DNA from 4 places in the Kitasatospora sp. NPDC015120 genome. Region 1 is predicted to be linked to each of the others. Evidence: riboswitches for the same ligand, from Rfam matches in the RefSeq annotation. Region 1 holds a riboswitch; each other region holds the start of a gene.

Region 1 (7,398 bases):
GCTGACAACCGGTGCAACAGCAGCAACGCGACGTCGTCCGGGCGTGAACGCCGTTCGGTGACGTTCAGGGTGAGCAGATCGGCCAATCTCTCCAGCGCCGGACCGGGCTCCACCCGTACCGGACCGGCGTTGCGCGCCCACAGCTCCAGTCCGCCCAGCATCCGCTGCACCGACTCGTCGTAGTCCTCCTCGCGGTCCTCCACCAGGCCGTCGGTGTAGACGAGCAGCGTCTCGCCGGGCGAGAGGTGCTCCACCGCCAGCGGGTACGGCCGGTCCGGGGCGACGCCCAGCGGCGGGCCGCCGGGCAGCTCCAGCTCCACCGCCTTGGCGTCCTCGGTGACCCGGACCGGGGCCGGGTGCCCGGCGCGGGCGGCCCGCAGCGTGCCGTCGGCCGGGTCCAGGGTCAGGTAGAGGCAGGTGGCGAACAGCTCGGTGTCCAGCTCGGCGAGCAGCCGGCTGGTCCGGGCCAGCGTGGCGGCCGGATCGTGCCCGTCGGTCGCGTACGCGCGCAGACCGCTGCGCAGCTGGCCCATCACCGCGGTGGCCTCGGCGTTGTGGCCCTGGACGTCGCCGATCACCAGCCCGATCCGGCCGTCCGGCAGCCGCAGCAGGTCGTACCAGTCACCGCCGATCTGCATGCCCTCGGTGCTCGGCAGGTAGCGGGCGGCGCTGGCGATCCCGGGCAGCCGGGGCAGGGTGCGCGGCAGCATCGCGCGCTGCAGCTCGGTGGCCCGGTGGTGGTGGGTGTCGTAGAGGCGGGCGCGCTCCAGGGACTGCGCGAGGATGCCGGCGAAGGCGGAGTAGAGGGTGCGGTCCTCGCGGCTGAAGATCCGCTCGGTGGCGAAGGTGATCAGACAGGAGCCGACCTGCCGGCCGGAGGCGACCAGCGGCAGCACCGCCCAGGCGGCGGGGGCGAGCGGACCGCCGCCCCCGGTGGTGCCCGCCCCCGGCGGCTGCTCGCGGTCCCGGCCCCGGCCGCGCCGGGCCGGCTCGCTGAACAGCGGGGCCGACCGGGCCAGCGCGCGCTGCATCACGCCCTCGGACAGATCGGCCAGCCGGGTCAGCTCGGTGCGCAGCGGACCGCCGTAGACGGTGTGCGCGACGGGCAGCAGCCGGCCCTCGTCGACCAGGTCGAGCACGATGCTGGCCGCCCCGAAGGCGGGCCGGGCGATGTCGGTCACGGCCGCGGTGACGTCCCGGACGGTGACCGCCCGGGACAGCGCCCGGGTGAGCGCCAGCAGCAGCGCCGACCGGGCCCCGGCGGCGGACGTCCCGACGACGGCCTTCCGCCCGGCGGCCCCGGCCGTCCGCCCGGACCGGCCGCCCGCGGGGCGCTCTCCGGGGGCGCGGCCGTGGTCGAGGTCGGCGATCAGCCCGGAGATCCGCACCGGCCGGCGGTGCACGTCCAGCATGACCTCGCCGGTCTCCTCGATCCGGGTCACCCCGCCGCCCCGGCGCGGCACCCGGTAGCGGATCCGGTACGGCCCGCCGGTGGCGAGCGCCTCGGCGAGCGCGGCCTGGACGTCCGGCAGGTCCTCGGGGTGGACGACGAGGTCGAGGTCGGGCGCGGGGGCCGGGCCGCCGTCCTGCGGCGCGGGGCGGCCGACCAGCCGGAGCGCCTGGGCGTCCCAGTGGGTCTCGCCGGTGACCAGGTCGCGTTCGAAGGCGCCGTGCCCGGCGGCGCGGACGGCGAGCGAGAGCAGCGGGTGGGCCGTCCCGGCGGCCGGGTCGCCGCAGCTCGCGGGACCGGGGCGGACCCCGTTCGGCGCGGCCCCGCCGGTGCGCGGAGCTCCGGGCGCCCCGGCGTGGTCCAGCAGGTACGCCAGCCGGTGCGCGCAGGCGTCGGCCAGGGTCTCCAGCACGTCCAGGTCGCGGCGCGGGACGATCCCCCGGTGGGCGAGGGCGAGGGCGAGCACGCCGATCGGCCGCTCGTCGACGACCATCGGCAGCGTCACGATGGCGACCATCCCGGTGCCCATCCCGGCGTTCCGGTTCGGGTAGTCGACGCTGGTGCGTTCGGGGCTCAGCAGATACGGGCGGCGCAGCTTCAGCGCCATCGCGGCGGGCAGCTCACTGGCCGGGTCGACCACGCTGTAGCGCTCGTGGGCCCAGTCGGGCAGGCCGTGGGAGGCGGACAGCCGGAGCATCCCGGCGGGGTCCAGCAGGTAGAGCGCCGATCCCTCGCCGGTGATCCAGCCCGGGCCCTCGGCCAGCACGGTGCCGAGCAGTTCGGCGGCGCTGGTGCAGCCGAGCAATAAGCGGACGCAGCGCATGGCACTGCGCGCGGTGGGGCTGCTGCGCGGGTCCACGGGACGGCCGGCCTCTCCGGTTCCTTATGGGGCAGTTAATTCTTAATACCTTATTTCTTAAGTGGGTGAGGCGTGGGGCGAACGGCAGGTCCCGGGGCACCGGTTTCCCCGGTGTGCGAGCACCCCCGCCGGGTCCGGTACCCTTCTCCGTACGACGTCCCGCCGCGCAGGCGGGGCCGAGGGTACGGGGCTATAGCTCAGACGGTTAGAGCGCTTCCCTGATAAGGAAGAGGCCACAGGTTCAAGTCCTGTTAGCCCCACACCACGCCGAAGGGCCCGGAGCGATCCCGCTCCGGGCCCTTCGGCGTGCTCCGCCCCGCCGCTCAGGGGCGCGGCCAGCTGCGCAGACCGGCGGTCAGCACGGTGATCATCCGCTGCTGGGTCTCCCCGAGGTCCTCGGCGAGCTGGAAGGCGCCGCCGGTGGACAGGGCGGCGAAGCCGTGCGCCAGCGAGCGGAAGGTGCGGGCGGCGTGGATCGCCTCGGAGCCCTCCAGTCCGTACCCGCGCAGCACGGCGACGATCACCCCGACCAGCCGGCCGGCCGCCGCGGTGAGGTCGGGGTCCGCCTGCGGGGCCTGCGGCAGGGCGCCGTAGCGGTGCGGGTGCTCGGTGGCGTAGGCGTGGTACGCCCGCAGGACGGCGGCGACCGCGGCGTCCCCGCTGCGGCCGAGGGCCGCCTCGGCGAGCCGGTCGGCCAGCTCCCCGGTCACCCGGACGGCCACCAGCCGGCGCAGTTCGGCCAGGCCGCCGCTGACGTGCTTGTACAGCGAGGGGGTGGCGACCCCGGCGCGGGCGGCCACGGCGGCCAGGGTGAGGGCCTCGGGGCCCTGCTCGTCGATGAGGGCGAGGGCGTGGCCGACGACCTGCTCGGGGGTCAGTCCGACTCGGGGCACTGCGGTTCTCCTGGGAACGGGGGGCGGGCCCGGAACGGGCGCGGGGCAGGCGCGGGGCGGTTCGGCGGCGCTCAGGCCAGGTCGGCGAGGAAGGACAGCAGGGCGTCGGCAGTGGCCCGCGGGTGGTCGGCCATCGGGTAGTGGCCCGCGCCCTCGATCATCACCTTGCGCGCGTTCAGCGCGGCGGCCTGCCGGTCGGCGACCAGCTCCGGCTTCGCGAAGTCGGGGTCCTTCGAGCCCATCACGACCAGCACCGGGCAGCGCACGGCGGCGGTCCAGCCGACGGGCGCGGAGTCACCGCGCACGTAGCCGCGGGTGGCGGTCCTGCGGCCCGGGGTGCGCAGCGCGGCGACCAGCCCGGCCACGTACTCCTCGTGGTCGGCCGGCTTGGGGCCCGGGAAGGCCGCCTTGCGGTGGTACAGGCCCCAGAACGCGGGCGAGCGCACCAGCAGCGCGCCCATCGCGCCGACCGCCAGGCGCTGCAGCGCGTTCGGCGGCACGTTCTCGACGAAGGCGTCCAGCAGGACGATGCCGGCGACCCGGTCCGGGGCGTCCCCGGCGGCCTTCACGACGCTGGCGCCGGTGTAGGAGTTGCCGGCCAGCACGGCCCGGTCGATGCCCAGGTGGTCCAGCAGGGCGAGGACGTCGCCGGCGATCGCGGCGGGGGAGTAGTCGTCCCAGAGGATCGAGGACTCGCCGAAGCCGCGCAGGTCCATGGTGATCACCCGGCGGCCGGCGGCGGTCAGCAGCGGGCGCAGGTGCCGGTAGGCGGCCCGGCTGTCGAGCATCCCGGGGAGCAGGACGACCGGGACGCCCTCGCCGTGCGCGGTGTCGTCGAAGGCGATCCGGCCGCCGGGCAGGTCGAGGTGGCGGGTGACGGGGGCGAGGGTGCCGTTCATGGGGAGCCTCCTGGGGCGGGGACCGTCGGCTGAGTGCCGATAGCCATAAAGCTATGGCTAATAGCCTTAGCCGTCAAGCCATCGGCGCTCGCCCGCCCGGCCCGCCCGCCGTCGGCGACCGGCCGGGCGGGCCGGTCAGGCGCCCTCCACCCGGAACGGGTCGTGCTCGGTCAGCAGCTTGTCCAGCCGCGCCTGGTCGACCCGGGTCACCAGCTCGGTGGTCTCCTGCTTGTCCCGGACCACCTTGGCGAGGGTGAAGGTGGAGGTGATCGTGTAGAGCAGGCCGAGGGCGAGGAACGCCCGGGTCCACGGCTCCACCGGGAGGAAGGCGATCCCGACGCCGAGGGCGGTGCCGGAGAGGGCGAAGGACAGCACGGCCTGGAGGTGGTACGCGGCCGTGGTGCGGGACTGCATCGGTGCGCTCATGGCGTCAGGATGGCCGCGCCCGGCCCGGTCGCACATGAGTAGGCGTACTCAAGTGAGGGGCCGTTCGTTGACGTCCCGACACGTTCGGTAGTGTCAGTTGTCATCAAACATCCCAAATCGCCCACCGGGTCGCGTGGTACCCGGTCCGGATCCCGCCGTCGGCAACGGACGGCTTGGAATCGGGGGGCTCTCGGATTAACGTTTGATAACGCAGCGCGGTCCGCAACGCCGTACCCAGACGGCACCGTGCGCCGTCGCCTAATCCCGCCGGCCGGCCTCCGGGCAGGCCAGGGAGCCGGGGAACCACGTTCCTTGGGGTGAATCGGCCAGGCCCAGGCCCGGCCGTAGGAGACCTTCCTGCTCCGAACCCGTCAGCTAACCCGGTAGGCGCGAAGGAAGGAAAGGAGCGCGCCTCCGTGGCGTCGACGCACACCCCGGCACACCCGTCCGGCACCCAGCTGCTCGACCACCCCGGCCCGTTCGCCGGGCAGGGCCCGTTCGGCGGCCCCGCCGACCAGACCGCCCCGCCGGCCGACGGGACCAGCCGGCACCGGATGCCCCGTCAGGGCCGCGGCACCGCTCCGCTGCTCGGTGTCACCGCCGTCGCCGCCACCCTGGGCGCCACCGGCTTCGCCTCCGCCACCCCGGCCGCCGCGCCCGCCGTCGAGGCGCCCGACGAGCTGCCGGCCACCCTCTCCGCCGACCCCGGCCTCGCCCTCGCCGCGCGCATCCAGCAGCAGGCCGACAGCCAGCGCACCGCGGCCGAGGAGAACGCCCGCGTCCAGGCCGCCCAGGAGGCCGAGGCCAAGCGCGCCGCCCAGGTCGCCCAGCAGGAGCAGGCCAGGCGCGCCGCCGAGGAGGCCGAGAAGGCCAAGCTCGCCGCCATCAAGCTGCCGGTGCGCGACTACCGGCTCTCCGCCCACTACGGCCAGAGCGCCCGCTACTGGGCCCACCTGCACACCGGCCTGGACTTCGCCGCCGACCAGGGCGAGCCGGTCTACGCGGTCGGCCAGGGCACCATCACCTCGGCCGGCTGGGCCGGTGCCTACGGCTACCGGATCGTCGAGACCCTGCCCGACGGCACCGAGATCTGGTACTGCCACCTCTCCTCGATCATCAAGGGCTCCGGCAAGGTCGTCCCCGGCCAGCAGATCGGCAAGGTCGGCGCGACCGGCAACGTCACCGGCGCCCACCTGCACGTCGAGGTCCGCCCCGGCGGCGGCGCGCCCGTCGACCCGGAGGCCTGGTTCGAGCAGCGCGGCGTCACCCCCTGACGCCTCCCCGCCCGCGACGAGGGGCCCCGGCCGTCCGGCCGGGGCCCCTCGTGCGTTCCTACGCCCCGGCCAGGGCCTCGTCCCCGGCTTGCTCCAGCCCGGCCAGGTACGCGTCGATCTCCGCCTGCCCCGGCTCCGGCGCCAGCTCCGGGAACTCCTCGACCAGCAGCCGCGGCAGCCCCGGCACCGTCCACGCGCCGGCCAGCTCCAGCGCCACCCGGACGGCGGCCTCCTCGAACGCCCCGAAGTCCCCGGCCAGCTCCTCCGGCATCGGCTGGCCCAGCGCCGTCAGCTCCGCCAGGTTCCGGTAGCTGCGCTCCATCAGCCCCTGCTCCAGCAGCCGCCGGGCGCCGTCGGTGGCCATGCCGACCGCCAGCGTCCGCGCCCCGCCGTCCCAGCCCCCGTCGTCCACGGCGTCCAGCACGCCGTCCGCCTCCAGCGCCGTGAAGGCCGCCGTCCGCTCCCGCGCCGGGAGCTCCCGGAACCCCTCCAGCCAGGCCCGCACCGCCGCCTCGTCCCCGGTGTCCACCCCGGCCGCGCGCAGCAGCAGCGCGTACAGCCGGGGCCAGGTCACCAGGTCCGCCCGGCGCAGCAGACCGGCCGCCACCTCGCCCTGCCACTCGGCCTCGGCGTGCAGCCGCTGCTGCCGCTTGGCGTTCAGCCGCTTCGCCGCCCGCTGGTGGTCGGCCAGCAGCCGCACCGCCGCGCCGTACGCCAGCGGATCCTGCCCCGGCTCCGGCTGGACGTACAGGTACAGGCGCTCGTACAGCAGGTGCTCCACCGCGGCGGAGGTCAGTTCCGGCCAGCCGTCGTGCATCCTGCCGCCGCCCAGCTCCAGCAGCGCCAGCACCGCCCGCAGCGGGGCCTCGGCGACCGGCTCGCGGCCCTCCGCCTCCGCCCAGGCGAGCAGTTCGGCGGCCTTGGTGCGCGGGGCGAGCCGCAGGTCTTCGTCTTCCATAACCACGAACCGTAACCGCTGGTCGGGGGTAGGGTCGGGAGCCATGGTCCCCGTCCGACTCACCGGCCGCCGGCTGGCCGTCCGCGAGTTCCACCAGACCCCCGAGGACGTGGACGCGCTGCACGCGGTGTTCGGCGACCCGGAGGCCACCCGCTACCTGCCGTTCGCGCCGCGCGACCACGAAACCTGCGCCGACCAGGTCGCCCAGTACCTGGAGGAGGCGGAGCGGGAACCCCGGGAGGTCTACCGGCTGGCCGTCGTCCGCCTCGCCGACGCCGACGACCCGGCCCGCGCCGTCCCGATCGGCAACGCCGCGCTCGGCCTGCGCCCGCACGGGGCCGCCCACCTCGGCTACGCGCTGCGCCGCGACGTCTGGGGGCTCGGCTACGCGGGCGAGGTCGTCGGCCTGCTGCGGGACCTCGCCTTCGGCCCGCTCGGCCTGCACCGGCTGGAGGCCCGGGCCGACGTCGGCAACGCCGCCTCGATCCGGGTGCTGACCAGGGCGGGCTTCCGGCTGGAGGGCCGGGTCCGGCACGACTACCGGCGCCACGACGGCTGGCGCGACGCCTACCAGTACGCGCTGCTCGCCGACGACGAACCGGCCGGGGGCGCCGCTCAGGGGGGATAACCCCACCCCCG
Region 2 (7,398 bases), on a different contig from region 1:
CGTACGGCACCACCGCGATCACCGGCGCCGACCTCGCGGCCGTCACGCCCGACCCGCTGGCCCGCTACGAGGCCGGCCTGCTCACCCACCTCGCCGACGACCACCGGGAGGCGCTCGCCGTGCTCACCCGGCTGCTCGACCCCGCGCTGCTCGCCGCCCACCCCGCCGTCCGCCCGCTCGCCCTGGACCGGTACGGCCTGGTGCTCCGCCTGGACCACCCGCACGGCCACCGCGACGTCCGTCTGGTCTTCCCCGAACCGGCCCGCGACGCCGACGAGTTCGGGCACCGGGTGCACCAGCTGCTGACCGCCGCCGAACAGGAGCTGCCCGCCCGGCGCCCCTGAACCGCCCGCCGCCCCTGAACCACCTGGCGCGCCGTCAGGCACCCACCGGCTCGGCCTCCCCGGAGCGCTCCGCAGCGTCCTCCAGGACGATCCGCCCCATCCGGACGTACCGCTCCGGCCGGCGGGCGCGCATCCACAGCGCCAGCCCGAGCCCGCCCAGGAAGGTCCCGGTCACCAGGTACGGGATCAGCCGGAAGAGCAGCGTGCCGGCGGCCGCACCGGCCGCCGCGTCCCGGTGGAGCACCAACAGGGCCACCACCCCCGCCATCCCCACCCCGCCGGCCAGCGGCGCCACCAGCGTCCGGAACCAGTGCCGGGTCCGCGGATGGCGGCCCTGCACGTGGAACCAGCCGACCACGGCGAACGAGCAGAGCGTCTGCACGATCAGGATCGCCATCGTGCCGAGCAGCGCCAGCAGCGTGTACAGATGCGCGTAGGGGTCCATCCCGGCCAGCAGGAACCCGGCCACCAGCGCCGCCGCGATCACCGACTGGGCCACCGAGGCGATGTGCGGCGAGCCGTGCCGCGGATGGGTGCGCCCCAGCGCCGGGTGGACGAACCCCTCGCGCCCGATCGCGTACAGGTACCGGGCCGCGCACTGGTGGAAGGCCATCGCGCAGGCGAAGGAGCCGCTCACCACCAGCCACTGGAAGACCGTGACCGCCCAGCCGCCGAGGTGCGCGCCCAGCGGGTCGAAGAACAGGCTGTTGCCGTCCTTGCCGGGGACGGCGCCGCGAGCCACCTCCACCGCGTGCCGCACGCCGTTGCCGGAGACGATCATCCAGGAGACGAAGACGTAGAACAGCCCGACCCCGACCACCGAGATCAGCGTCGCCCTCGGCACCACCCGCTTCGGGTCGCGGGACTCCTCGCCGTACATCGCGGTGGACTCGAAGCCGACCCAGGAGCAGAACGCGAAGAACAGCCCCAGCCCCGCGCCCGCCCCTGCGCCGTCCCCGCCGACGCCGCGGAAGGCGTTCAGCGGATCGAGCGCCTCCCCGGCCACCAGTCCGTCCGGCCCGCCCCCGGTGACCAGCACGGCCAGCGACACGGCGCCCAGCACCGCGACCTCCAGCACCAGCGCCACCCCGAGCACCCGCGCGGTCAGGTGCAGGTCGAACCAGGCCATCACCGCGATCACCAGCAGCCCGAGCCCCGCGTACCAGCCCCACGGCAGCACCACCCCCAGCTGCGCCGCGGCCAGCGCGCGCAGCGCGTACGCGAAGAAGCCGAGGACGGCCGCCTCGAAGACGATGTACGCGAGCACCGCCAGCAGTCCCGAGGCCATCCCGACCACCCGGCCCAGCCCGTGCGAGATGTAGCCGTAAAAGGCTCCGGCCGCGGTGATGTGACGGGCCATCGCCACGTAGCCGACCGAGAAGACGGTGAGCACCAGGGTCGCGAAGACGTAGGCGGCGGGCGCTCCGGCGCCGTTGCCCTGGCCGATGACGATCGGGAGGTTGCCGGTCATCGCGGTGATCGGCGCCGCCGTGGCGACCGCCATGAACACCACGCCCGGCAGGCCGACCGAGTCCGCCTTCAGCCGCTCCACCCCGTCCCGCCGCCCCGCGCCCCCGGTCACGTCCCCGGTCGCGTCCCCGCGCTGGATGGCCATCCGGCCCCCTTCACCTGCCGTGGCTGCGCCGCCCGCCGGAGCGGACGGGCGTTGACAACCCGACAGCATCGGCGGGCGGCGTCCGGCCCGCAAAGCGGGGTGACCCGGTGTCGGCCCCGCCCGGTTGACGCGCTGTTCGACCGCGGCCCGGCCCGTTCGACCGGGAACGACGACGGCCGGCCCGGCTCGCGAGGGAGGTCTCGCGAACCGGGCCGGCCGGACGGGCGTGTCCCGCGCCCGTCGTTCCGCTGGAGGTGCGGTGCTCACCCGGTCGAGCGGTCACCCGACATGACCATCCCGGGGGAGCGGTCTCGCCCCGCACCCAGCGGTGGCGGAGGTGATCCGACCGGAGGGTCAGATCGCGACGCCGTGCGCCCGCAGGTAGGCGATCGGGTCGATGTCCGAGCCGTACTCCGAGCCGGTGCGGATCTCGAAGTGGAGGTGCGGGCCGGTCACGTTGCCGGTCGCGCCGGAGAGGCCGATCTGCTGGCCGACGGTGACGGTCTGGCCGATCTTCACGCCGATCGAGGACAGGTGCGCGTACTGGGCGTACTTGCCGTCGGCGAGCTTGATCTCGACCTCGTTGCCGTAGGCGCCGCCGTTGCCGGCCTTCACCACGGTGCCGTTCGCGACGGCGCGCAGCGGGGTGCCGGTGGAGGCGACGAAGTCGGCGCCGGTGTGGTGGCCGGAGGACCACATCGAGCCGGCCACGCCGTAGGCGGTGCCGAGCTTCGGGTTGGCCAGCGGGGCGACGTAGCCGGAGGTGGCGGCGACGACCGGGGTCGCGGTCACCGGGGCGACGGTGGTCTGCACGGCGGGCTTGACGGCCGGGGCGGCCGGCTTGGTCGCCGGGGCAGCCGGCTTGGCGGCCGGAGCGGCGGGCTTCGCGGCGGGCGCGGCCGGCTTCGCGGCCGGGGCAGCGGGCTTCGCGGCGGGCGCGGCCTGCTTGGCCGCCGGGGCGGCGGGCTTGGCGGCCGGGGCGGCCTTGGCGCCGAGCGCGAGCTTCTGGCCCGGGAAGATCAGGTTCGGGTTGGCGCCGACGACCGAGCGGTTGTGCTCGTACAGCGCCTGCCAGCCACCGGTGACGTTCTTGGCGGCGGCGATCTTCGACAGGGTGTCCCCGCCGACGACCTTGTAGCTCTCCTCGGCCGGGGCGGCGGCGGGAGCGGCGGCCGGGGCGGCCTGCGCGGCCTGGGCGGCGGCCGGAGCGGCGGGCTTGGCGGCCGGGACCTCGTGCGCCTGGGCGGAGACGGTGGTCACCAGCGGGAGGGCGAAGGCGGCACCGGTGACAGCGGTGGCGATGCCGATGCGGGCGGCGCGGGGCAGGGCGGTACGACGAGCCTGTGCGGGCATGGAAAATGTCCTCTCCGACGCCTGCGAGGTGAGCTGTCGGGTTCGGGCTGGAGTTGCCCGGCCGCAAAGGCGGCTTCACCCCTAGCCGGACCGCGAATTCGGGTCCGGCGACTTACCTGTGGGTCCCCCGCTCCTGCCGTACAGAGTTCGGTGCGTACCACCGGGCAGCGGCAGGACTAGGCGTTCCACCCGGTGGCCACCCGGGCTGACGCCGGGCGGTCGCTGAACTAAAACTCATCCGTTCGGGTGAAGCAATGTCGATCTCTACGGCCCGGGACCAAAGTCCGTCCCACCGTGACGCTGCGCAGAAAAGGCATGCACAGTACGCACACAATCCATTTACCGCGCGCACGTGATCCACCACCCTGCGCCCACGCCGGAACCAGTGCGTACACGATCACTCACGGAAAGGGGATCCCCCCGACACACCCCCGGTGACCCTTGTCACGTGGGCCCCACCGGACCGACCATGGGCCGTGGCCACCTCCGAGGCCGGCACCCTGCGGTTGGGCACCGCGCAGGGTCGCTGGGTACTACTGGCGACGGTGCTCGGCTCCAGCATGGCGATGCTCGACGGGACCGTCGTGAACGTCGCGCTGCCCAGGATCGGCGCCGACCTCGGCGCTCAACTCGACGCCCTGCAATGGACGCTCAACGCCTATCTGCTGACCCTCGCGGGCCTGATCCTGCTCGGCGGCGCCCTCGGCGACCGCTACGGCCGGCGCCGGGTCTTCCTGCTCGGCGTGGTCTGGTTCGCCGCCGCCTCCGCGGCCTGCGCCGCCGCGCCCACCGTCGAGGTGCTGATCGTCGCGCGCGCCGTCCAGGGCGTCGGCGGCGCACTGCTCACCCCGGGCTCGCTGGCGATGCTCCAGGCCGTCTTCCACCCGGAGGACCGCTCGGCGGCGGTCGGCCTCTGGTCCGGCCTCGGCGGGGTCTCGGCGGCGGTCGGCCCGCTGCTCGGCGGCTGGCTGGTGGACGGCCCGGGCTGGCGCTGGATCTTCCTGCTGAACCTGCCGCTGGCGGCCGTGGTGGTGGCGGTGTCCGCCCGGCACGTGCCGGAGAGCCGCGACGAGTCCGCGACCGGCCGCTTCGACGTGCTCGGCGCGGTGCTGGCCGCCCTGGCGCTGGGCGCCGTCACCTATGCGCTGACCGCCGCCGGGAAGGGCCTGTCCCCCGCGGTCTGGGTCACCGGGGCGGCGGGCCTGCTGCTCGGCGCGGCCTTCGTGGCGGTCGAGCGCCGCACCCCGGAGCCGATGCTGCCGCTGGGGCTGTTCTCGTCCCGGCTGTTCACCGCCGTCAACCTGGTCACCCTCGCCGTCTACGCGGCGTTCAGCGGCGTCTTCTTCCTCCTGGTGGTGCAGTTGCAGATCGTCTCCGGGTTCTCCCCGCTGGTCTCCGGACTGGCCCTGGTGCCGATCACCGTGATCATGCTGGTGCTGTCCGCCCGGGCGGGCCGGCTCGGCAAGCGGATCGGCCCGCGGCTGCCGCTGACCGTCGGCCCGCTGCTCTGCGCGGCGGGCGTCCTGCTGATGCTGCGGATCGGCCCCGGCGCCTCGTACTGGGCGGACGTGCTGCCCGCCGTCGCCGTGATGGGCAGCGGGATGGTGCTGCTGGTCGCGCCGCTGACCGCGACCGTGCTGGCGGCGGTGGACGTGCGCCACGCGGGCATCGCCAGCGGCGTCAACAACGCCGCCGCCCGGGCCGCCGGGCTGTTGGCGGTCGCGGCACTGCCCGCGCTGTCGGGGCTGAGCGGCGACGCCTACCAGGTGCCGGACGCGGTCGACTCCGCCTTCCGCACCTCGATGCTCATCTGCGCCGGGCTGCTGGTGGCCGGCGGGCTGACCGCGCTGGTGGCCGTCCGCGGCAATGTGCTGGCCCCCGCGGACGCGCGCCCGGTGGCGGAACCGGACTGCCGCTACGCCTGCGCGACCAACGCCCCGCCGCTGGACCCCGGCCACCCGGCCCCGGTCCCCGCCGAACGCCGCGAGGGCCCCGCCGCCTGACCGGCGACGGGGCTGCGGCTCGCCCGCCCGCCCCTGCGGCGGGCGGGTGACGTCACGTCAGAGGATGTCGCCCGGCGCGTACTTGGCGGCCTCCGGGTACGCGGCCGCGACGGCCTCGACCTGGCGGACGACCTCGGCGACCTGCGCCCCGGCCGCGCCGGTGAAGGACAGCTTGTCGGCCAGCAGCGCGTCCAGCGCGGCCCGGTCCAGCGGGATCCGCTCGTCGTTCGCCAGCCGGTCCAGCAGCTCGTTCTCCCGGGCGCCCGCCCGCATCGCGAGCGCGGAGGCGACGGCGTGCTCCTTGATGACCTCGTGGCCGGTCTCCCGGCCGACGCCCGCCCGCACCGCGCCCATCAGCACCTTGGTGGTGGCCAGGAACGGCAGGTAGCGGTCCAGCTCGGCCTCGATCACGGCCGGGAAGGCGCCGAACTCGTCGAGGACGGTCAGGAAGGTCTCCAGCAGGCCGTCGAAGGCGAAGAAGGCGTCCGGCAGCGCGACCCGGCGGACCACCGAGCAGGAGACGTCGCCCTCGTTCCACTGGTCGCCGGCCAGCTCGCCGGTCATCGAGGCGTAGCCGCGCAGGATGACGGCCAGGCCGTTGACGCGCTCGCACGAGCGGGTGTTCATCTTGTGCGGCATCGCCGAGGAGCCGACCTGGCCCTCCTTGAAGCCCTCGGTCACCAGCTCGTGGCCGGCCATCAGGCGGATGGTCTTGGCCAGGCTGGACGGCGCGGCGGCCAGCTGGACGAGCGCGGTCAGCACCTCGAAGTCCAGCGAGCGCGGGTAGACCTGGCCGACGCTGGTGAGCACGTTCTCGAAACCGAGGTGCGCGGCGACCCGGCGCTCCAGCTCGGCCAGCTTGTCGGTGTCGCCGCCGAGCAGGTCGAGCATGTCCTGCGCGGTGCCGACCGGGCCCTTGATCCCGCGCAGCGGGTAGCGGGCGATCAGCTCCTCCAGGCGGCGGAAGGCGACCAGCAGCTCGTCGGTGATCGACGCGAAGCGCTTGCCCAGGGTGGTGGCCTGCGCGGCCACGTTGTGCGAGCGGCCGGCCATGACCAGCTCGGCGTGCTCGGCGGAGAGGCGGCCCAGGCGGACCAGTACGGCGACGGTGCGGTCGCGCACGTGCTCCAGCGACTGGCGGATCTGCAGCTGCTCGACGTTCTCGGTCAGATCCCGGGAGGTCATGCCCTTGTGGATCTGCTCGTGGCCGGCGAGGTCGCTGAACTCCTCGATGCGGGCCTTGACGTCGTGCCGGGTGACCCGCTCGCGGGCGGCGATGGAGGCGAGGTCGACCTGGTCGATCACCCGCTCGTAGTCGGCGACGGCGGTGGCGGGCACCTCGACACCGAGGTCCTGCTGGGCCTTCAGGACGGCGAGCCAGAGGTGGCGCTCAAGCACCACCTTGTGCTCGGGGGACCACAGCTGGGCCAGGGTCGCCGAGGCGTACCGGGAGGCCAGGACATTGGGGATCTGGGGCTTCGCGCTCACGCTTCGCAAGCCTAACAGCCGAGGTCAGCCGGAACGGCCCGGGTTCGGGTAGGCTGGGACACTTGAGCAGTCATTCCACAGGCCTGTACAAACTCCTCACCGCAAGGATACCACACCCGTGAACGGATCTCCAGCGGTTCCCCCTCCAGGGGCCGGACCGGACGCCCCCCTCGCCGAGGCGCTGCGCACCGAACAGGCCCACCTGACCGGCCTCTACGCCCAGCTGGACGCCGCCCGCGAGCGCACCCGCCGGACCCTCGCGGCGGCCGGCCGCGAAGCCGGCCCGGGCGGCACCCACCAGGCCCGCCTGGAGCGCGAGCTGCATGCCGCCGAGGCCGCCCGCCGCGCGGCCCGGCTGGAGGCCGTCGAGCGCGGACTCTGCTTCGGCCGCCTCGACCACCGCGACGGCACGGTCCGCCACATCGGCCGGACCGGCCTCACCGACGAGCTGTCCGGGACGTACGAGCCGGTGCTGATCGACTGGCGCGCGCCGGCCGCCCGCCCGTTCTACACCGCCACCCCGGCCGACCCGGGCGACCTGGTGCGCCGCCGCCACCTGCGCACCAGCGGCCGCACCCTGACCGGGCTGGACGAC
Region 3 (7,398 bases), on a different contig from region 1:
CCGGCCGCCGGGGTTCGGTCGGCGGCCGGGCCAGTATATTGGCCGCCAGCCAACGAACGTACGGAGCAGACACGATGGCACCTCGCGGGGATTCGGTCAATGAGGAGATGCGACAGCGCTCCCGGCGACGCATCATGCGGGCCACCGTCGAACTGGTCGACCAGCGTGGATACGCCGGCACCACCCTGACCGACATCGCCGAGCGGGCCGGGCTCGCCCGCGGGCTGCTCTCCTACTACTTCGACGGCAAACGGCTGCTCATGCAGTCCGCGACCCACCGGATGATGCACCAGACGCTCTCGGCCGCACTGGACGAGCTGGCCCCCGACGCGGGCCCGGAGGCCCGGCTGGCCCTGGCCATCGACGCGGTGCTCGGCCTGGCCATGGACCACCCGCGGGTGATGCGCTCGCACCTGGCGCTGATCCTCGACCCGGACACCGGCGCCTTCGTCCAGGACCCCGAGCAGCAGCGGCTGGGCGCCATCCTCCAGGAACTGCTGCGCGACTGGGGGGCGCCGGACCCGGTGGCCGAGCACGCGGTGCTGCGCAGCGCGCTGATGGGCGGCTGCATAGGCGTGCTGCTGCCCGGGGCGGAGCTGCCGCTGGCCCCGATCCGCGCCGACCTGTTCCGCCGTTACGACCTGCCCTGGCGGCTGGGCCGCCCGCCGCAGCCCCTGCCCCCGGAACGGGAGCGGCCGCCGGCCCGCGGCTGACCCGCGGCGGCCGGCGGCCGCTCCCCCGTCGTGCTCGGGTCGCCGGCCGGTCTCCCGGCCGGCTCCCGGCCGGCGCTCAGCGTTCCTTCAGGATCGAGGCCAGCAGATCGATGGTGCGCTCGGGCGTGAGACTGTCCACGCAGAGCCGCTCCATGACCTGGATGTAGGCGTCCACGTCGTCGCGCTTGTCCAGGTACAGCGCACTGGTCAGCTGCTCCAGGTAGACCACGTCGGCGAGGTCCTGCTCGGGGAAGCGCAGGATGGTGAACGCACCGGACTCACCGGCGTGGGCGCCGAAGCGGAACGGCATGACCTGGATGACGACGTTGGCCTGCTCGGCGGCGTCGATCAGGTACTGGACCTGGCCGCGCATCACCTTGGGCCCGCCGACCGGCCGGCGCAGCGCGGCCTCGTCGATGACCGCCCAGAGCCGCGGGCTGTTGCCCTCGGTGAGCAGCTTCTGACGGCGCATGCGCAGGCTGACCCGGCGCTCGACCTCCTCCTCGCTGATCACCGGCCGGCTCTGGCCGAAGACCGCCCGTGCGTACTCCTCGGACTGGAGCAGGCCGGGGACGAACTGGACCTCGTAGGTACGGATGAGGGCAGCGGCCTCCTCCAGGCCGACGTAGGTCTGGAACCAGCCCGGCAGGACGTCGTTGAAGCTGTGCCACCAGCCCGACTTGTTCGCCTCGCGGACCAGGCCGAGCAGGGCCTCGCGTTCGAGGCCGTCGTCCACGCCGTAGAGGCTGAGCAGGTCGGCGACGTCACGTTCCTTGAAGCTGACCCGGCCGAGTTCCATGCGGCTGATCTTGGACTCGGAGGCGCGGATCGCGTAGCCCGCGTCCTCGCGGGTGATGCCGCGCGTCTCGCGGAGCCGGCGCAGCTGGGAGCCGAGGAGGATCCGGCGGACCATCGAGCCGCCGCCCGGCTGAACTGTGGTCATGTGGTCCTAACCTCCACCTAGGGCAAACAGCGCACAGTCTGCCATCAGATGAGCGCTCACGGTGCCGATACTGACGGATGTTCCTATCAGTTCCGCACTCCGCACACCAGGATGCACGTGCATCCGGCGCTTGCATATGCCATTTGAACGACTGCACGTGAATCGACTCTTGCATCTGCAGTGAGCGCAGAGCACGATGGTGCACGTGCACCTGCACACCCCTGGCAATCCCGCGGGCTCCGCGTCGACCCCACGCGCGATTCCGTGCACCGGCCCGGCAGCGCCCCCGCGCCTCCGGGCCCTCGTGCGCGCGCGCCTGGTCGAGGGGCGGCCGCGCGGCCGAGCGAGTCGGAGGTGACCGGCATGACCCCGGCGGGTCCAGCCGTGTCCGCCCCCTTATGGGAGGAGCTCTTCATGAGCACCGGAACGGCCTTGGCAGTCGACCCCCTTGTGGTCACCTGTACGCTCGCTCCCCGCTATGAGGCTGTCAGAACCGCGCGCGACTTCGCCAGGACCGCCCTGCAGCGGTGGGGGCTGGGCGAACTCTTCGACGACGTCGCGCTGGTGGCATCGGAGCTGGTGACCAACGCGCTGCGGCACGCCATCGGCGCGTGTCCCGGCGCGGCGGACGACTACGACTTTCCCGCGCAGCCGGCGGTGGAGAGCCGGCTGCCGATCCGAATAAGCCTCGTGCACCGCGCGCCCCAGGTGGTCTGCGCGGTGAGCGACCCCAGCAGTACCGGCCCGGTGGCCCGGGAGGCGGACTTCGTGGCGGAGTCCGGCCGGGGACTGCACCTGGTCGACTCGTTCAGCCACTCCTGGGGCTGGCACCCGCTGGGCAGCGGCAAGGTCGTCTGGGCCCTGTTCGAGGCGGAGGAGGCCCAGCGGCCGGCCCCCGTCCCGGTGGCGGAGTTCGGCGGACGGCACCGGCGCTCGGCCTGAGCGACCGACGGTGAACCGGGGAGCCGGGGAACCGAAGGACCAGGGAACCACCACAGCACGGCGAACGGCACCCCGGCAGCGGCGACCGGCGACCCTCGGGCAGCGGGCACCGGCAGCCCCCGGCGGTGGCGCCCCTCCTCCGATCCGCGTGCGGCGGCTCGGCACGGCGGCGGCGCAGCGGGAGCCGTGACGTTCCCGGCCCGCCCGGCGGCACGGATCCCGGGCGGAGGTACGGACGGACCCGGCCCGGAAGGGGATTCCGGACCAGGGCTTCCAGGGCTCTCAGGACTTCCGGGGCTTCCGGGGACCCCCGGGGCTCCGGACAAAGACAAAGGCCGTCGTGGTGTCAGCACCCACGACGGCCCCCCGATTGGTGAAGCCGGCGGCCGGTCAGACCGCCAGGTGGTCGAACTCCCCGTCCTTCGCCCCCAGGAGCAGCGCGGCGATCTCGGCCCGGGTGTAGATGAGCGCCGGACCGTCCGGGAAGCGCGAGTTGCGCATCGCCACCTCGCCGCCCGGGAGGGCGGCGAACTCGACGCAGTTGCCCTGCGAGTTGCTGTGCAGGCTCTTCTGCCAGACCACGCCCTCCAGGTCGGTCGCGGCCATCCCGTTGTACGTGTCGTACGTGTCGTGCGTGTCGTGCATAGAAATCTCCCGAAGAGCTCCGGAGTGGGTCGTTCAGCTCGGCGCCCCGGCCCCGGCCGAACGGACGGGCCGGCCCCGTACCGGCCCGGCACAACGCCTCACTTGACGTGATGATAGCTCCAGTGCACGTGCATCAGCACGGGACGTTGCAGGTGCACGGCCTTTTCGACACCGAACCGGAACTCTTCACGCGGCACCCGCCTGACGGTACGTAAACGGACAAAGCTGACTGAATCGGCAAGGGGCCGATAACCGCCCGTAGGCGGCCACCCGCCGATTGTTGATCTTCGAACGCCGGGAGTCGCTCTTCCGTGACCCTCCGTCAGGCCGCGCGGGCGCTGTGAGACATCTCACGCGCGGGAGCGGCAACGCGGTTCCCGTTCCGGCGCATCTGAAGGGGTACCGGGAGAACTCCCGCCCCGGGGCCGGTTATGTCCGGTTTTCACGGCGGACCCCCCGTCCGGTTCGGCAGCCGACTGCGGAGCGGGTGGAGCGATGTCCTACGATCTCCGCCATGAGCACCGCAGCCATCCCGGGCGCGCCACTGCCCGTCCGCACTCCAGGCTCCCGTGCGCGGGGGCGCCACCGCCGTCCCGAGCGCCCCGAGATCCCGGCCGGTTCCCCGGCCCTGCTGCTCGCCGTCCCCGCGGCCGCCGGACCGGACTCCCGGTCCGTCGTCGAGGAGCTGCTGTCCATTGTCCGCAGCGAGCAGAACGGCGTCCGGACCGTCGCCGGGTACCTCCCCTCCGGTGGCACCGACGGCGAGGCGGACGGCGAGCGCACCGTCGCCGAGCTGCTGACCGAGGCCGCCCAGGCCGGACTGCCCGCGCCGGTCGTGGTGCCGCTGGTGCCCGGTCCGCACGACTTCCTCCCCGCGCTGCACGGGCTCGCCGCCGAGTTCGGCGCCCCCGTCACCGACGCGCTGGGCCCGCACCCGCTGCTCGCCGAGGCCGTGCACGTCCGCCTCTCCGAGGCCGGGCTGGCCCGCGCCGACCGGGCCCGGCTGTTCGCCATCGCGACCGCCGCCGACGGCGTGGTGCTCACCACCGTCGGCGGGCAGGCCGCGGCCGACGCCGCCGGCATCACCGGCATGCTGCTGGCCGCCCGGCTCGCCGTGCCGGTCGTCGCCGCCGCGCTGGACGTGCCCGGCTCGGTCGCCGACGCCGTCGCCCACCTCAAGGAGATGGGTGCCCAGAACCCGGCGCTGGCCCCGCTGGTGATCGGCCCGGAGGCGGACGCCGAGCTGCTCGCCACCGCGGCCGAGGAGTCCGGCTGCCCGTCGGCCGCGCCGGTGGGCGCGTACCAGGCGGTCGGCCAGCTGGTCGCCTCCACCTACCTGGCCGCGCTGCCGGCCGTCGACGCCGAGGCCCTGGCCGGGGAGGCCGGCGCCGCGGCGGAGGACGGCCCGCGCGCCGGCGGGCGGCACGCCGCCCAGTAGCCCCGCTCGCCCGCAGGGCCCGGAACGGACGCACCGTTCCGGGCCCTGCGGCGTTCCCGGGAGACGGCTCCGGCGGCCGGCCGGGGGCGGGCGGCGGCGTCCGTCCTCCCCCGGCCGGCGCAGCAGGACGTTCCCCGGGGCGGTGCGGCCGGCGGTGCGGCCGGCGCTCGTCGCCGCCGAACTCCCCCGGGGGCGCCCGGGATGACGGCGGCTCCGCTGACGGCCCGGATGCTGACGAGGGCGCAGGCGGCGGCGAAGCCCCTCCCTGGCCGGGCGTGCCGGTGCCGCCCCTTCCCGCCGACTCCCCCGGACGCGCTTCTCGTCGCCCCCGACGGGAGGCGCAGGAGGGCGGACGCGGCCGCCGCCGGGGCCGGGGGCCCGGGTGCCGCCGGGCGAACGGCGCGGGAGCCTCTCGCCGCGGATCGCCGCGAGGGCGGCGGCGACGGTGGGCCGGCGCAGGAGGGCCCGGCGGATCGGGTTCGGGTGAGCCGGAGGTCGGTTCGGGCGTGATGTCCGCTCTGTGACGCTTTGCCCGGCGACGCGCTCCGCGCGGCCGGACGTCCGGACGGGGCGCCCGCCCCCTCGTCGACGCCCGCCGGTGCGCAGCCCTTCCCCCGGGGCGGCTGCGGCGCTCCGGCGCGGCGCCGGCGTCCTGAGGCGCAGGCAGGTGCGTTGGCCGCGACCGGCGTTGCGGGAAACCGGTCATTTCCGATCATGAAGGACAGCCGGCAGGCGCCCTTTCCGCACACCGTGACGAGCGTCACACATGTTTGCGGTTTGAACGCGCCTCTGCTTAACGTGCTCCCCGTTCGTGGCCACACGGACCCAGCACGTCCGCGACGCCGAGTCCTGCCGTCGGGCGTGCTGGCAGCGCAATGCACCACGGCAGGAGCGGGGGAACCACAGGTAGTTCGCCCAGGACCGGTCCACGGACCGGCCCCGGGCTAGGGGTGAAGCCGCGTCCACAGCGCGGCCGGGCAACTCCAGCCCGAATCCGACAGCTCACCTCGCAGGCGTGGGAGAGGACCGCGTCTTCATGCTGCCCACCAACGGCACCCGACTGTCCGGCCGTACCCGTCGCGCGATCGCCGCCCTCGGCGTCGCGGGCATCGGCCTCACCATCCCCTGCCTCACCGCCGGCACCGCCTCGGCCGCCTCCGTCGCCACCTGGGACAAGGTCGCCCAGTGCGAGAGCGGCGGCAACTGGAGCATCAACACCGGCAACGGCTTCTACGGCGGCCTCCAGTTCACCAACTCGACCTGGGCCGCGTTCGGCGGCACCGCGTTCGCCGCGCGTGCCGACCTCGCCACCAAGGACCAGCAGATCGCGACCGCCGAGAAGGTCCTGGCCGTGCAGGGCCCCGGCGCCTGGCCGGTCTGCTCGGTCCAGGCCGGTCTCACCAAGGGCGGCACCCCGGCCGCGGTGGACACCTCTGCCGCCGCCAAGCCGGCCGCCCCTGCCCCGGCCCAGACCCCGGCCGCCAAGCCGGCCGCCAAGCCCGCCGAGAAGCCCGCCGCGCAGCAGCAGGCCGCCGAGCCCGCCGCCACCCCGCAGACGGCCCGGGGCGACCGGCAGTGGCGCCCGCAGGCCGGTCAGCAGGGCGCCCAGCAGGCCTCCCGGGACTACACCGTGGTCGCCGGCGACTGGCTGTCCACCATCGCCGACCGCAACCAGGTCCAGGGCGGCTGGCAGCGGCTCTACGAGCTCAACCGCGCCACCCTGACCGACGGCCCGCACGCCATCTACCCGGGCCAGCACCTGACCCTCGGCGAGCGCGCCGCCGGCCAGGGCTTCGACTGGTTCAACCGCGACCAGGGCGGCGCGCAGGGCCAGAACCGGCCCCAGGCCCAGGCCCCGGCCGGCAAGCCGGCGAGCAAGCCCGCCGCGCAGGCCGAGACCCCGGCCACCGCCCCGGCGGCCCCGGCCGCCAGCGGCAGCATGGCCGCCGCCGTCGCCTTCGCCCAGTCGAAGGTCGGTCAGGCCTACGTCTACGGCGGCACCGGCAACGGCGGCTGGGACTGCTCCGGCCTGACCCAGGCCGCGCTGCGCGCCGCGGGCATCTCCGTCCCGCGCGTCGCCGCCGACCAGGCCGCCGCCTCCACCCATGTCCCGCTGGACTCCCTCAAGCCCGGCGACCTGCTGTTCTGGTCCAACAACGGAAAGGACTCCGGCGTCTACCACGTCGCGCTCTACATCGGCGACGGCACGTACGTCGAGGCCGCCAACCCGAGCTCGGGCGTGCGCGTCCAGACGGTCGCCAACTGGGCCCCGGACTTCGCCGGCCGGGTCTGATCCCCTCGCGCCGCCGCCCCCGGGGAGAGTCCGGTCGCTCCTCCCCGGGGGCGGCGGCGTGCCCGCACGGGGCCGGACGCCGGACGGCCATGGTCAAACCGGGGTCGCGACGGGCATGCTGCTGCCCTGCACCCGAGAAGGAGTCACCATGGCCCAGGTCACCGTCTCGCTCGACGCCAACCTCGCGATCGACGTGATGATGCTCTCCGGCACCAAGAGCCCGCAGGACGCCGTCGAACTGATCCTCCGCGACTACCTGGAGCGGGGCCGGCGCACCGAGACCCGCACCGGTGACGCCGCCGACGGCCACCGGGTCACCCAGGACCGCCCGACCGTCCAGGAGGGCTGAGCGGGAACGCCGCGGGGCCCGGGAGCAGTGCGCTCCCGGGCCCCGCGGCGTCGGGCCTCAGCGCGCCCGGGCGCC
Region 4 (7,398 bases), 860 kb from region 1:
CCGAGCAGACCCACGCCAGCCTGGTGAAGTACCTGGTCGAGGAGGCCTACGAGCTGGTCGAGGCGATCGAGGAGGGGGACCGCGACATGCTCCGCGAGGAGCTGGGCGACGTCCTGCTCCAGGTCTTCTTCCACTCCCGGATCGCCGAGGAGCACCCCACCGGGGCCTTCTCGATCGACGACGTGGCGGGCGACATCGTCGACAAGCTGATGTACCGCCACCCGCACGTGTTCGGCGACGCCGAGGCGAGCGGCGCGGCGGAGGTGGAGGCCAGCTGGGAGGCGCTCAAGGCGGCCGAGAAGTCGGAGCGGGAGTCGGTGCTGGACGGCGTGCCGGCCGGGCTGCCCTCGCTCGCGTACGCGGCGAAGCTGGTCTCACGGGTGCGCCGGGCCGGGTTCACGGGCGTGCCGGACGAGCCGTACGCGCTGCCGGCCGAGCTCACGGCGGAGTCGGCGGGCCGGCTGCTGCTCGCGGTGGCGCAGCGCGCGCACGACGCCGGGGTCGACGTGGACGCCGCGCTGCGGGCCGCGGCGCGCGGCTACCGGGACGCGGTGCGCGCCGCCGAGGGCCTGAAGCCCGCGGAGTAGCGCCGCCCGGGGCCCGGTGGGAGCGGCGGCCGTCTCAGACGACGGCCACGTCCTCCACCGGCCGCCGCTGCGCCGGGACGACCACCTCGCCGATCGCCTCGCCGACCAGGGCGACCAGCTCGGCGAGCCGCTCCAGGTCGAGGTGGTCGGGCAGGTCGCCGAGGGAGACGATCCGCTCGCCGTCCGGCCCGGCCACGCAGAACAGGTCGATCGGCCCCAGGTGCTTCTCCGCCGTGTCGACCAGCGCGGCGACGTCGCTGGGCCGGCGGACGTCGCCGCAGACGCCGACGACCCGGCAGCCCGGCCGGTCGAGCTCGGTGGCGAGGTCCTCGGCGATCCCGACCCGCTGGTCGGCGATCAGCACGCCGACGGCCCCCGCAGAGGTGAGCCGCCGGGCGAGGTCCGCCCCCGACCCGCCGTCGAGCACGGCGATCACGACGACCGAACCGGTGACCCGCATGGCCTTGCTCCTCCCTGTGGGCGGCTCCGCACCGGCGCCCACGGACATCTTGCGGAGGATCGTAGGCAGGTCCTGACCCTCCGCAACAGGAATTACCCCTCAGGTGACCAGGCTCACGCCTGCCGCGCGCGGCGGACCTCGCCCGGACCCCGCCCGGACCCCACCGGTCACCGCGCCCCCGCGCGCACGCCGTGCGGTGGCCGGGACACGCCCGGGATACCGTCGACCCATGCCAGCTCAGCCCGCCTCCCCCCGTCCGCCCCTGTTCACCTGGGAGTTCGCCGCCGATCCGTACCCCGCGTACGCCTGGCTGCGCGAGCACGAGCCGGTGCACCGGACCACCCTGCCGAGCGGGGTGGAGGCCTGGCTGGTCACCCGGTACGCGGACGCCCGGCAGGCGCTCGCGGACAGCCGGCTCTCCAAGAACCCGGTGCACCACAGCGAGCAGGCCCACCGCACCGGCCGGGTCGGCATCCCGGGCGAGCGGCAGGCCGACCTGATGACCCACCTGCTGAACATCGACCCGCCGGACCACACCCGGCTGCGCCGTCTGGTGTCGAAGGCGTTCACACCGCGCCGGGTGGCCGCCTTCGAGCCACGGGTGCAGCAGCTGACCGACCGGCTGATCGACGGCTTCGCGGCGCGCGGGTCCGCCGACCTGATCCACGAGTTCGCGTTCCCGCTCCCCATCTACGCGATCTGCGACCTGCTCGGGGTGCCGGCCGAGGACCAGGACGACTTCCGGGACTGGGCCGGGATGATGATCCGGCACGGCGGCGGTCAGCGCGGCGGCGTGGGGCGCGCGGTGAAGCGGATGCGCGCCTATCTGGCGGAGCTGATCCACCGCAAGCGGGCCGACCTCGGCGACGACCTGATCTCGGGGCTGATCCGGGCGAGCGACCACGGCGAGCACCTGACCGAGAACGAGGCCGCGGCGATGGCCTTCATCCTGCTGTTCGCCGGCTTCGAGACCACGGTCAACCTGATCGGCAACGGCGTGTACGCGCTGCTGCGCAACCCGGGACAGCGCGCGCTGCTGCAGGAGTCGGTCGGCCGCGGCGAGAGCGCGCTGCTGGAGACCGGCATCGAGGAACTCCTGCGCTACGACGGGCCGGTGGAGCTGGCGACCTGGCGGTTCGCGACCAGTCCGCTGACCATCGGCGGGGTGGGGATCCCGGTCGGCGACCCGGTGCTGGTGGTGCTCGCCGCCGCGGACCGGGACCCGGCGCGGTTCGCCGACGAGAACACCCTGGACCTGGCCCGGACGGACAACCCGCACCTGGGCTTCGGGCACGGCATCCACTACTGCATCGGGGCCCCGCTGGCACGGCTGGAGGGGCGGGCCGCGCTGGCCACCCTGCTGACCCGGCTGCCGGACCTCGGACTCGCCGCGGACCCGGTGGACCTGCGCTGGCGCGGTGGTCTGATCATGCGTGGACTCCGTGAACTTCCGGTGGAATTCACACCGGAGAAAGCGCCCGGCGAGGAGCCTCCGAAGACCGGCTCCGGGGGCTGACGCCTCGGCACAACACGCTGACGGGAACTCTCCGTTGCCTCGTTCCCAGGGGTCTGAACCACCCTCAATCCGGACATACCACCTCGGTTGGTAGGCAATCCATCACATGACGTGATGTCCATGTGATACCGACGATATGAGCTTGTGATTGCTCTGAGGATCTGTCTACTCTCCCTGGAGTTCGCAGCTGCGAGCCCCGTGCGCGGAACGCCGAGTCCTGCCCGCCGTGCCACGGGAAGCCGACCAGAACCCTGGGCAGGGGCGGGGGACCCAGGTTTTGCGCCGTCTCCCACGGCTAGGGGTGAAGCCGCCTCCGCGCGGCCGGGCCACCTCCCGGTCCGAACCCGACAGCTCACCTCGCAGGCGTGCGGAGAGGGACGTCTTCATGCTGTTCGTTGGAACCGGTCGTCACCGTCGCCGTACCCAGGCCGAGAAGGCCATCGCCGTCGCCGGTGTCGCCGGCGTCGGACTGGCCATGCCGATCCTGAGCGCCACCGGCGCCTCCGCCGCCCCGGTCTCCACCTGGGACGCGGTCGCCCAGTGCGAGAGCGGCGGCAACTGGAGCATCAACACCGGCAACGGCTTCTACGGCGGCCTCCAGTTCACCTCCAGCACCTGGAAGGCGTACGGCGGCACCGCCTACGCGCCGCAGGCCAACCAGGCCTCCAAGGCCCAGCAGATCTCGGTCGCCGAGAAGGTGCTCGCCTCGCAGGGCCCGGGCGCCTGGCCGGTCTGCTCCAAGAAGGCCGGCCTGAGCAAGGGCGGCGCCCCGGCGGCGGTCGACACCTCGACGGACGCCAAGCCGGCCGCCCCGAAGCCCCAGGTCCCGCAGGCCGCCCAGGAGGCCGAGCCGCAGCAGGAGACCGCGAAGCCCGCCGCGCCGAAGCACGCCGCACCCAAGCAGCAGGCCCCGCAGCAGGCCGCCAAGCCGCAGGCGCAGCAGTACGCGCCGAAGCACGCCGCGCCCCGGCAGGAGGCCCCGCAGACGCAGCAGCAGTCGCCGGCCTTCTCCGGCAAGGCCGGCTGGGACGCCGACGCCAAGGTGTTCTGGTACCAGAGCAACGGCGCCTGGTACTGGACCAGCCACCAGAGCGTCTACCAGCAGTACGCCGGCCAGCAGGCCGCCGCCCCGGCCGCTCCCGCCGCCCAGGCCGCCCCCGCCGCGCAGCAGCCGGCCGGCCAGGGCTACACCGTCCGCTCCGGCGACACCCTCGCCGGGATCGCCACCGCCCAGGGCGTCTCCGGCGGCTGGCAGGCCCTGTACGACGGCAACCGCGGCACCGTCGGCGCCGACCCGAACCTGATCGTCCCGGGCCAGGTGCTGACCCTCGCCTGACGGCCGGTCCGGCCGCACGCGACGAAGGGGGACCGATCGGTCCCCCTTCGTCCGCATCCGGCCCCCTCGGGTCGGGCAACCAGGTGAACTACCGGTGGGTAGCCGGGCCACACGCTGAGACGGAGCCGAGGCCGACGTGGTCCGGACAGCCCGTGCGGTTAGGCTCTGGTCGTAACGACTCCGCAATCGTCCGGCCGACAGCACCCACCGTCAGCCGAACCTGCTTCCGCTAGGAGATGCCTCGTGCCGTCCATCGATGTCGTCGTCGCCCGTGAGATCCTCGACTCGCGCGGCAACCCCACGGTCGAGGTCGAGGTCGGCCTCGACGACGGCAGCACCGGCCGTGCCGCCGTCCCCTCGGGTGCCTCCACCGGTGCCTTCGAGGCGCTGGAGCTCCGCGACGGTGACAAGAACCGCTACTTCGGCAAGGGCGTGGAGAAGGCCGTCCTGGCCGTCATCGAGCAGATCGGCCCGGAGCTGGTCGGCTACGACGCCACCGAGCAGCGCCTGATCGACCAGGCCATGCTCGACCTGGACGCCACCCCGGACAAGTCCTCGCTCGGCGCCAACGCCATCCTGGGCGTCTCGCTGGCCGTCGCGCACGCCGCCTCCGAGGCGAGCGACCTGCCGCTGTTCCGCTACCTGGGCGGCCCGAACGCGCACGTCCTGCCGGTCCCGATGATGAACATCCTCAACGGCGGCTCCCACGCGGACTCCAACGTCGACATCCAGGAGTTCATGATCGCCCCGATCGGCGCGGAGTCCTTCTCCGAGGCCGTCCGCTGGGGCGTCGAGGTCTACCACACCCTCAAGGGCGTGCTGAAGGAGCGCGGTCTGTCGACCGGCCTGGGCGACGAGGGCGGCTTCGCCCCGAACCTGGACTCCAACCGCGAGGCCCTGGACCTCATCGTCGAGGCCATCCAGAAGGCCGGCTACGTGCCGGGCAAGGACGTCGCGCTCGCCCTGGACGTCGCCTCCTCCGAGTTCTACGAGGACGGCGCCTACCAGTTCGAGGGCAAGGCGCTCACCTCCGCCGAGCTCATCGAGTACTACGCCGGCCTGGTCGACGCCTACCCGCTGGTCTCCATCGAGGACCCGCTGGACGAGTCGGACTGGGACGGCTGGAAGGCCATGACCGAGAAGCTGGGCGACAAGGTCCAGCTGGTCGGCGACGACCTGTTCGTCACCAACCCGGCGCGCCTGGCCCGCGGCATCGAGACCGGCACCGCCAACGCGCTGCTGGTGAAGGTCAACCAGATCGGCTCGCTGACCGAGACCCTGGACGCCGTCGAGCTGGCCCAGCGCAACGGCTACCGCTGCATGATGTCGCACCGCTCCGGCGAGACCGAGGACGTCACCATCGCCGACCTCGCCGTCGCCACCAACTGCGGCCAGATCAAGACCGGCGCCCCGGCCCGCTCCGAGCGCGTCGCCAAGTACAACCAGCTGCTGCGCATCGAGGAGATCCTCGACGACGCCGCCGAGTACGCCGGCCGCGGCGCGTTCCCGCGGTTCAAGCACGAGGGCTGAGCCCGCCCGGCGGCGCCCCCGGCCGATGCCGCCGGGACGTCCCGGTAGCGCACGCCTGACCGGTGCCCCGCCGTTCACCCCGTAGGGTGGACGGCGGGGCACCGTCGCGACCAGGAGCGGACCAGGAGCAGGAGGGGACACCGGAGATGGCAGGCTGGAGGATCCCGGGCTTGGCGGCCCGGCCCCGGTTCACGAGCCGGGCGACCGTCCTCGTGCTGGTGCTCTGCTCACTGGTGGCGATCCTGGCCTATCCGACGCGGCAGTTCGTCTCCCAGCGCTCGGAGATCTCGGCGCAGCGCGCCCGGGCCGAGCACGCCCGGCAGCAGGTCGAGCAGCTGCGCCGGGAGAAGGCCCGCTGGCAGGACCCGGAGTTCGTCAAGGCGCAGGCCCGCACCCGGCTGCACTACGCGATGCCGGGGGAGACCCCGTACATCGCGGTGGACCCGGCGGCCAAGGACGCCGGGACGTCCGCGCTGGGCGCACCGCCGCCCGCGGCGGGCCCGGCGGCCGCCCCGGCGAAGGCGGCCCGGCCCTGGTACGCCAGCGTCTGGGACTCCGTGGACGCCGCCGCGGCGCCGACGGCCCCCGTCGCCCCGGGGCAGTCCGCCCCACCCTCACCACCCGCCCCCGCCCCCGCTGGAGACAGCCCCTCCCATGACCACTGAGAACCACCCCACCGTCTCCGACGAGGACGTCGCGGCGATCGCCGCACAGCTCGGCCGGGTCCCGCGCGGTCTGCGCGCCGTGGCCCACCGCTGCCCGTGCGGCAACCCGGACGTCGTGGAGACGGCCCCCCGCCTGCCGGACGGCACGCCGTTCCCGACGCTCTACTACCTGACCTGCCCCAAGGCCGCCTCGCTGATCGGCACCCTGGAGGCGGACGGCGTGATGAAGGAGCAGACCGCCCGGCTCGCCGAGGACCCGGAGCTGGCCGCGGCGTACCAGAAGGCGCACGAGGACTACATCGCCCGCCGTGACGCCATCGAGGTGCTGGAGGGCTTCCCGAGCGCCGGCGGCATGCCGGACCGGGTCAAGTGCCTGCACGTGCTGGTCGGCCACTCGCTGGCGGCCGGCGAGGGCGTCAACCCGCTCGGCGACGAGGCGATCGGCATGCTGGAGGACTGGTGGGCCAAGGGCCCCTGCGTCTCCGCCGCCGAGGTCGCGGCCGCCGGCGAGCGGGTGGCCCGCAACCGGGCCAAGGAGCAGGACCACGCGGCCGTGATCGCGGCCAAGGAACAGAAGGCCGCCGAGCGCGCCGCCAAGCGGGCCGCGCAGGAGGCGGACGAGGCGGGGGAGGACGGGGCGTGACCACCACCCGGGTGGCCGCGATCGACTGCGGCACCAACTCGATCCGGCTGCTGGTCGCCGACCTCGACCCGCGGACCGGGGCGATCACCGACCTGGACCGGCGGATGATCATCAACCGGCTGGGCCAGGGCGTGGACCGCACCGGCCGGCTGCACCCGGACGCGCTGGAGCGCACCTTCGCCGCCTGCCGGGAGTACGCCGGGGTGATCGCGGACCTCGGGGTGGGCCCGGAGCGGATCCGCTTCGTCGCCACCAGCGCCTCCCGGGACGCCGAGAACAGCGCCGAGTACGTCGACGGCGTGCGGGCGGCCCTGGGCGTCGAGCCCGAGGTGGTCAGCGGCGAGGAGGAGGCGCACCTGTCCTTCGTCGGTGCGACCAAGGAGCTCACCGGCGGTCAGTTCCCCGCCCCCTACCTGGTCTTCGACCTGGGCGGCGGCTCGACCGAGTTCGTGCTCGGGGACGAGGACGTCCGGGCGGCGCGCTCGGTGGACATCGGCTGCGTCCGGCTGACCGAGCGGCACTTCGGCGGCGCCGAGCTGCCGTCGGACGAGCAGATCGCCGAGGCGCGCGCGCACGTGCGGGCGGAGCTGGACCGGGCCGGGGAGGCCGTCCCGCTGACCGGCGCGGCCACCCTGGTCGGCCTGGCCGGCACGGTCACCAC

What was found. Region 1 has a riboswitch for cyclic di-AMP ahead of ACF1AK_RS08725 (M23 family metallopeptidase). Riboswitches for the same ligand answer to the same signal wherever they lie in the genome.
Region 2: it holds a riboswitch for cyclic di-AMP, as region 1 does, so the genes downstream of both, ACF1AK_RS32500 (peptidoglycan DD-metalloendopeptidase family protein) here and ACF1AK_RS08725 (M23 family metallopeptidase) in region 1, are expected to answer to the same signal.
Region 3: it holds a riboswitch for cyclic di-AMP, as region 1 does, so the genes downstream of both, ACF1AK_RS14070 (transglycosylase family protein) here and ACF1AK_RS08725 (M23 family metallopeptidase) in region 1, are expected to answer to the same signal.
Region 4: it holds a riboswitch for cyclic di-AMP, as region 1 does, so the genes downstream of both, ACF1AK_RS04890 (transglycosylase family protein) here and ACF1AK_RS08725 (M23 family metallopeptidase) in region 1, are expected to answer to the same signal.

Annotation. Positions count from the first base shown of each region.
Region 1 covers NZ_JBIBVJ010000002.1:869,709-877,106, forward strand. The annotation lists gene ACF1AK_RS08700 (SpoIIE family protein phosphatase) at 1-2,309, opposite strand, end outside; tRNA gene ACF1AK_RS08705 (tRNA-Ile) at 2,496-2,569, shown strand; gene ACF1AK_RS08710 (TetR/AcrR family transcriptional regulator) at 2,633-3,202, opposite strand; gene ACF1AK_RS08715 (alpha/beta fold hydrolase) at 3,274-4,101, opposite strand; gene ACF1AK_RS08720 (YiaA/YiaB family inner membrane protein) at 4,237-4,527, opposite strand; cyclic di-AMP (ydaO/yuaA leader) riboswitch at 4,773-4,931, shown strand; gene ACF1AK_RS08725 (M23 family metallopeptidase) at 4,944-5,801, shown strand; gene ACF1AK_RS08730 (hypothetical protein) at 5,860-6,759, opposite strand; gene ACF1AK_RS08735 (GNAT family N-acetyltransferase) at 6,803-7,387, shown strand.
Region 2 covers NZ_JBIBVJ010000025.1:35,038-42,435, reverse strand. The annotation lists gene ACF1AK_RS32510 (DUF2470 domain-containing protein) at 1-344, shown strand, start outside; gene ACF1AK_RS32505 (APC family permease) at 379-1,959, opposite strand; gene ACF1AK_RS32500 (peptidoglycan DD-metalloendopeptidase family protein) at 2,314-3,312, opposite strand; cyclic di-AMP (ydaO/yuaA leader) riboswitch at 3,316-3,475, opposite strand; gene ACF1AK_RS32495 (MFS transporter) at 3,789-5,315, shown strand; gene purB (adenylosuccinate lyase) at 5,373-6,803, opposite strand; gene ACF1AK_RS32485 (HelD family protein) at 6,922-7,398, shown strand, end outside.
Region 3 covers NZ_JBIBVJ010000004.1:537,684-545,081, reverse strand. The annotation lists gene ACF1AK_RS14095 (TetR/AcrR family transcriptional regulator) at 108-713, shown strand; gene ACF1AK_RS14090 (helix-turn-helix transcriptional regulator) at 790-1,656, opposite strand; gene ACF1AK_RS14085 (ATP-binding protein) at 2,071-2,598, shown strand; gene ACF1AK_RS14080 (DUF397 domain-containing protein) at 2,989-3,243, opposite strand; gene ACF1AK_RS14075 (hypothetical protein) at 3,758-4,681, shown strand; cyclic di-AMP (ydaO/yuaA leader) riboswitch at 5,512-5,710, shown strand; gene ACF1AK_RS14070 (transglycosylase family protein) at 5,697-6,974, shown strand; gene ACF1AK_RS14065 (hypothetical protein) at 7,123-7,323, shown strand; gene ACF1AK_RS14060 (LacI family DNA-binding transcriptional regulator) at 7,381-7,398, opposite strand, start outside.
Region 4 covers NZ_JBIBVJ010000002.1:4,946-12,343, reverse strand. The annotation lists gene ACF1AK_RS04905 (MazG family protein) at 1-587, shown strand, start outside; gene ACF1AK_RS04900 (SDR family NAD(P)-dependent oxidoreductase) at 622-1,047, opposite strand; gene ACF1AK_RS04895 (cytochrome P450) at 1,277-2,563, shown strand; cyclic di-AMP (ydaO/yuaA leader) riboswitch at 2,795-2,943, shown strand; gene ACF1AK_RS04890 (transglycosylase family protein) at 2,949-3,899, shown strand; gene eno (phosphopyruvate hydratase) at 4,143-5,429, shown strand; gene ACF1AK_RS04880 (septum formation initiator family protein) at 5,600-6,094, shown strand; partial or broken gene ACF1AK_RS04875 (DUF501 domain-containing protein) at 6,066-6,593, shown strand; gene ACF1AK_RS04870 (exopolyphosphatase) at 6,734-7,398, shown strand, end outside.